Regions from separate parts of the Virgibacillus sp. CM-4 genome, predicted to be linked through region 3. Evidence: riboswitches for the same ligand, from Rfam matches in the RefSeq annotation. Region 3 holds a riboswitch; each other region holds the start of a gene.
The links. Region 3 has a riboswitch for S-adenosylmethionine ahead of M948_RS28845 (PLP-dependent aspartate aminotransferase family protein). Riboswitches for the same ligand answer to the same signal wherever they lie in the genome.
Positions count from the first base shown of each region.

Region 1 (2,272 bases), 400 kb from region 3:
TCTTTTCGATTTTTGTGACTTTCTCATTTAGAACGATTTCTGGATCAAAAGTCACAGCTTGTTCCGCCATTTGATCAATTAATGTTGCTCCAGTTACTGGGGTTAATCCGCCAACATCCCAGATCATTTTTTCAGGATATACATGTACTTTACCACCTAGTTTCGGTTGATATTCTATGATGCGAGTGGATAAGTCCCGCATGCCGCTATAAAAAGATGCATATAATCCTGCTGGTCCGCCACCAACGATCGTTACATCTGTTATATCTGAATTTCGCATATAAGTACCTCCTCCATTTATGATAATGAGAATCATTATCACTAATTTTATTATACAGAAATTTTAGAGGAACGCAATAAACGATAGGTAAAATTACATAAAGGAAAGCGGAAAATTTTAAAATTTTTTCAAAATAGTGATTGACAGAATGAAAGAAGCGTAGTAATCTAATAATCATCATAATTATATTAACGAATACTTCTTATTCAGAGAGGTGGAGGGAATTGGCCCTAAGAAACCTCGGCAGCGGACTGTTAAAAGTACTGTGCCAAATCCAACAAGCTACTGTGCTTGGAAAATAAGAAGAGAGCGCCACATATGGAATCTCTTCTTGATTAAAAGGAGGGATTTTTCTTTTGTAAACACCTTTAAAACCGATTCATCAAGGATTGTATGATCGATCGTGAACACAAAATGTTTACATGTTCATAAAATTTTAATACTTCTTATCCAGAGAGGTGGAGGGACTGGCCCTAAGAAACCTCGGCAGCGGACGATTAAGTACTGTGCCAAATCCAGCAAGCGAATGATGCTTGAAAGATAAGAAGAGGGTAATGGATAGCCTCTTCTTTGATGAAGAGGCTTTTTTATTTAGAAGGGGAGTGACAGCATGATTACGTTTGATCAAGTAACAAAAATATATAACGGCAAAGAACAGCAAGTAAAAGCATTGGATCAGGTGAATTTACAAATTGAAAAGGGAGAAATATATGGTGTGATTGGTTTTAGTGGCGCAGGAAAAAGTTCTCTCATCCGCTGTGTAAACCTATTGGAGCGACCAACTTCTGGGAAAGTAATCGTAGATGGTCAGGACATACTCAACCTTTCAGCAAAGGAATTAAGGGAAGCAAAACGAAGCATTGGAATGATATTTCAACATTTCAATCTATTAAACTCGAAAACGGTGTATACCAATGTGGCTATGCCTTTATTATTAGCTAATATCCCAAAAAATGAAGTGAAAAAGCGAGTTGACGATTTATTGGCATTTGTAGGACTAGCGGATAAGGCAAATAGTTATCCTGATCAGTTATCAGGAGGGCAAAAACAGCGTGTTGGAATTGCACGTGCATTAGCCACAAAGCCAAAGGTGTTGTTATGTGATGAAGCAACGTCAGCACTCGATCCAGAAACAACCAAGTCGATATTGCAATTATTAAAGAAAGTAAATGAAGAATATAATTTAACGATTTTAATCATTACTCATGAAATGGGTGTAATTAGGGAAATTTGCGATAAAGTGGCCGTTTTGGATAGTGGAAAAGTGGTGGAAGCTGGTTCTGTATTTGACGTATTTTCCCAACCTCGAACAGAGATAGCCAAAAATTTTGTACGTTCCGTGATGCATGATGAGATACCGGAATCGGTTTATCAACTCGTAAAAGCACAAGACGAACGACATCAGATATACCGTATTGTATTCGTTGGATCTTCAGCAGGCGCTCCGTTACTATCGCAAATAGCTAAGCAGTATGCTGTCGAAGTGAATGTTTTATTTGGGAGTATTACGGAGTTACAAGGTATTCCTTTTGGCAATTTAATTGTCAAATTTGATGGAGACGAAAAGGAAATTAACCGAGTGATCATGCATATTCACCAACAAGATGTCACGATAAAGGAAGTGTTAGCAGATGTTAGTTGATAACCAACAAATTGTAGCAGCATTATGGGAGACAATCCTAATGGTTGGTATTTCTTTACTTTTCTCCTTTGTGATAGGACTTATATTAGGAATTCTATTAGTGGTAACAAGGAAAGGACATTTATGGGAGAATAAAGTGGTTTTTACGGTTTTGAACGCATTTATAAACATCTTTCGATCAATTCCATTCATTATACTTATGGTCGCTGTCATTCCGTTTACCAGATTAGTGGTTGGCACATCAATTGGTACTGCGGCAGCAATTGTCCCAATGATTTTGTATGCAGGTCCCTATATTGCTAGATTAATTGAAAACTCTCTATTGGAAGTTGACCCAGGAGTAATGGAAG
Region 1 is NZ_AUQA01000002.1:1,534,698-1,536,969, forward strand. Features, by position in the region: gene M948_RS30715 (NAD(P)/FAD-dependent oxidoreductase) at 1-280, opposite strand, end outside; SAM riboswitch class I at 480-585, shown strand; SAM riboswitch class I at 724-827, shown strand; gene M948_RS30720 (methionine ABC transporter ATP-binding protein) at 891-1,922, shown strand; gene M948_RS30725 (methionine ABC transporter permease) at 1,912-2,272, shown strand, end outside.
Region 1: it holds a riboswitch for S-adenosylmethionine, as region 3 does, so the genes downstream of both, M948_RS30720 (methionine ABC transporter ATP-binding protein) here and M948_RS28845 (PLP-dependent aspartate aminotransferase family protein) in region 3, are expected to answer to the same signal.

Region 2 (2,272 bases), on a different contig from region 3:
ATGCTCGACTACCATTAATTACTGTTCTACCATGATACTCCAACCATGCTAACACTGCATTCGTCAATTCAGGAGCAAAACGATTCCCTCTTGTATGCGAAGAAGCACTCATTCGATTATAGAAAATTCCTTTAGGTGGTTCACTTAATAAATCGACCGTGCCATCATTCAGTAACCAGTCTTCATAAGGTAATCCCAATTCTTCTAATCTAGCAGTTAAATGGCTTGTCCATTCTGGATTTTCATGTAGGATATATATTTTACTCATTACATATCTTCCTTTATACCGTTGTTTGTTCTTTACGTAGTTGTTCGACTAAAGGCATAACTTGTTCAGAAAAACGTTTCATCTCTTCTAACTGCGGAGAGCATTGTAATAATAGCAAATCAACACCTGCCCTCTCATATTCGAGAATTCGTTCCGCTATTTGTTCTGGTGTTCCTATTAAATGTGGACGTAATCCTCGATTAGATACAGAATAATCCTTTAACTGAACAGCTTGTTCTAACTGTGATTTTGAAGTGAAATCTCCAAATCCACTATATCCACTTGTGTCTTTTACCATGGTGATTCGTTCTAATTCCGTAAGTGCTGCCGCTTCTGTTTCCCGACAAATTACATAAGCTGCCATTCCAAATGATCGAATCGGATCTTTATTTGCTTTCCTTCTACGTGATTTCATATCTTTAATTTTGTCAGCAACCTCTTCAACCGTGCCACCATGCATGACATAAGCATCACATAGTGTGGAAATTACCTGCTTACCCTTTTCAATTTCTCCCCCAGCGTATAACATGGGATTGGGGCGTTGCAGCGGCTTTGGTTCCAATTTTGTATCCTCAATTTGATAGTACCTTCCATGATAAGAAAAAGTGTCCTCTGTCCATAAACCTTTTAGTATATCGATAAATTCTGTTGTTCTTGCATACCGCTCATCATGTTCTGTAAAGTCTCCACCATACTGTTTAGCTTCTTCTTCCCACCAACCAGAGACAATATTAAGAGTAAATCGCCCATTGCTCATGCGATCGATATTTGCAGCCATTTTCGCAGTAACCGCTGGGTGGTGAAATACTGGACGCACAGCAGTCATAATTTCTATTTTATTCGTTACTGCTGCTAACCCAGCTGCAGTAGACCATGCTTCTAATGAATCTGCTTCTATTCCTTTTATATCATTTAAATAAAGTTCCGCAATTAGCGTTGTATCATATCCCCATTCCTCTGCCGCTTGAATAACTGTCTTCGCATATTCAAAGGTTGGCGGCATATGTTCATCATCTACATTACGTAACCATCCACCAAATATTGGTAACCAAAATCCATATTTCATTGACTCCACTCCCAGATGAATTTTTCCCAAAACAAAAAACTCTTTTCCGATAAGAAAAGAGTTTGAAATCTTGTTATTTCAGTTCTCTTCTTATCTTTCAAGTCACATGGACTTGATGGATTTGGCACAGTCTTTTTATAAATGGTTATAAAAACCTGTTGCCGAGGCTTCATGGGGCCATATCCCTCCACCTCTCTGGATAAGAACACAATATTTAATTCACTATATTAAGCCTATCGCAAATATGCTTATCTGTCAATTTTGATAACTCTTATCATTCGGAATGGATCATCATATCCAATAGTTGATTCTCCATTCGTTTTCCTTCTTCCTCATCTAATAAATTATTGAACATAATGGAAAATACAATTTTTTCTTTGTTCGCTTTTTCTGCATAACCGGATAAAGTACTAATGGTATATAAACTGCCTGTTTTGGCCTGAACCGGTAACCCATGCATACGGTGCTGTAAGGTACCACCAATGTCCCTTTCTGATTCCCCCGCAACTGGCAAGGCGTGAAAATAGGTTGAAAACCATTCCTTTTTTTGAATCACATATAGTAACCAGGAAATTTGGTTTGCTGGTATCAAATTCATATGAGATATTCCGGATCCGTCTCGCAACACAATCCTTTTGTCTCCATCCCAAAATTCACAAGTTGTTTTTCTAACACATTTAATCCTTTTTCCCAACTACCTTCCCCATACACCTGCTTGCCCATTTCCTTTATCAAGATTTCACCAATTGTATTGTTACTATGCTTCATAAATGGAACCATCAATTTCGATAAGGGGATAGAATAACAAAAATGCAATAACTTTGTATTGGTTGGTACTTTAGCTATCTCCCACCCTCCACTATAGGTAATATGATGTTTAGTTAATGCCTGTTTGAACAAATCAACAGCGTATCCTGTTGGTTCCCATACCGATACCC
Region 2 is NZ_AUQA01000006.1:929,467-931,738, forward strand. Features, by position in the region: gene M948_RS38000 (ATP-grasp domain-containing protein) at 1-268, opposite strand, end outside; gene M948_RS38005 (LLM class flavin-dependent oxidoreductase) at 282-1,334, opposite strand; SAM riboswitch class I at 1,422-1,540, opposite strand; partial or broken gene dacB (D-alanyl-D-alanine carboxypeptidase/D-alanyl-D-alanine-endopeptidase) at 1,609-2,272, opposite strand, start outside.
Region 2: it holds a riboswitch for S-adenosylmethionine, as region 3 does, so the genes downstream of both, M948_RS38005 (LLM class flavin-dependent oxidoreductase) here and M948_RS28845 (PLP-dependent aspartate aminotransferase family protein) in region 3, are expected to answer to the same signal.

Region 3 (2,272 bases):
AGAAACGTTGGCTCATCGCATTCTATGGTCATTTATTTTTATGTTTTTAATCGTTTTATTTATGAGACGATGGCCGGACTTTATTCATGAGTGGAAACAATTGCTACACAATAAAAAGAAATTATTCGGAATATCTTTAGCGACTATTGTTATTAGCATTAATTGGCTTACATTTATTTGGGCTGTAAATAGCAATCATGTTGTTCAAGCTAGCTTAGGATATTATATTAATCCGCTTATTAGTATTTTACTTGGTATTATTGTGTTAAAGGAATCTTTCAGTTCACGTCAGGTTCTCTCTATTATACTAGCAGCTATAGGAGTCATTTATTTAACATTTAGCTATGGAGTATTCCCTTGGGTATCATTGTTACTTGCAGTTAGTTTTGGACTCTATGGGTTGCTCAAAAAAAAGGTGGATATTGGTCCCATGATTGGGTTAACGATAGAAACAATGCTTATCGTACCAATTGCTGTTTTATATTTGGTGTTACTTCCGAATAACACTTTTCAATTTGTTTCATTCCTTTCAACTACGAATCTATTATTAATGGGTGCAGGAATTATGACTGCTGTACCTTTATTACTTTTTGCTAATGGTGCGAAACGAATATCCCTAGCAATGGTTGGCTTTTTGCAGTATATTGCACCAACGCTTATGTTATTTTTAGGTGTATTTTTATATAATGAAACATTTACTTCCGCACATCTGATTGCTTTCTTATTTATCTGGATTGCTTTAATCAACTTTATGTTGGCTAGTTATCAACGACCGATTAGAAGAAATGCGAAAATCTAAGATAGAAATTTCTCAAAACGAGTTGACAAGTAGAAGCGAATGCTTATATAATATTCAGTAATTTACTAATAAAACATCTCTTATCAAGAGTGGTGGAGGGAATAGGCCCTGTGAAGCCCGGCAACCTGGAAGTGATTCAAAAGATTACTCTTTCGGTGCTAAATCCTACAGATCAAATCTGTGATCTGGAAGATAAGAGGAGGAACGGATAAACCCAAGCCCTCTTCTTAAGAAGAGGGCTTTTTCATTCTTCCTCTTCCTCCAGACCCAAATTTCAAGGAGGATTATTACATGGTAAAATTTAATCAACAAAATCCAGAAACAATATTATTGCATGGCGGGCAGGTGCCTGACCCTAGCACTGGTTCTAGAGCAGTACCAATCTATCAAACAACTTCTTATGTGTTCCGAGATACCGAACATGCGCAAAACCTGTTTGGTTTAACAGAACCTGGTAACATCTATACACGAATAGGAAACCCCACTGTAGATGCATTCGAACAGCGAATTGCAGCACTTGAAGATGGTGTCGCAGCTGTAGCCACTGCTTCCGGGATGGCAGCCATTACCTTTGCAATACTTAATGTTGCTAGTGCAGGTGACGAAATTGTAGCAGATAGTAATCTTTATGGAGGGACCTATAACTTATTTGCAAATACGCTTCCTCGATATGGCATAACCGTAAAATTTGTTGATGGCACAAATAAATCTGAAGTTGAAGCTGCCATTACAGAAAGGACAAAGGCTGTATTTGGAGAAATCATTACCAATCCAAGCTTACAGGTGTTTGATATAGAAGAAGTGGCCGGAATTGCACATGCAAATGATATTCCATTAATCATTGATAATACGTTTGCACCATATATTGCTAAACCCTTAGCTTGGGGTGCAGATGTTGTAGTTCACTCTGCAACGAAGTGGATTGGAGGTCACGGAACCGCAATTGGTGGTGTAGTTGTTGATGGCGGGAGGTTTAATTGGAATAACTCAAAATTCCCTGGTTTCATCGAACCAGATGAAAGCTACAATGGACTTAAGTTTGTTGATGTTGGTCCCGCTGCATTCGCAACCAAGTTAAGAGTGCAATTACTACGCGATATAGGGGCGTGCATTAGTCCGCAGAACGCATTTTTATTGCTACAAGGATTAGAAACATTACATTTGCGGATTAGTCAGCACAATAAGAATGCGAAAGAGATTGCAGCTTTTTTAGAAGACCACCCTTCCATTGAATGGGTAAATTATCCGGGATTAGAAAAACACCCTTCCTATAGATTGACGAAAAAATATTTTAGCGAGGGAGCCGGATCAATTATTACCTTTGGTATCAAAGGTGGGCGGGAAGCTGGAAGAAAACTGATTGATTCCATTGAATTGTGGTCTCATGTAGCTAATGTAGGGGATGCAAAATCATTAATAATCCACCCTGCATCAACTACCCATCAACAGTTAACTGCTGAAGAATTAAAGGAT
Region 3 is NZ_AUQA01000002.1:1,137,532-1,139,803, forward strand. Features, by position in the region: gene rarD (EamA family transporter RarD) at 1-799, shown strand, start outside; SAM riboswitch class I at 877-998, shown strand; gene M948_RS28845 (PLP-dependent aspartate aminotransferase family protein) at 1,091-2,272, shown strand, end outside.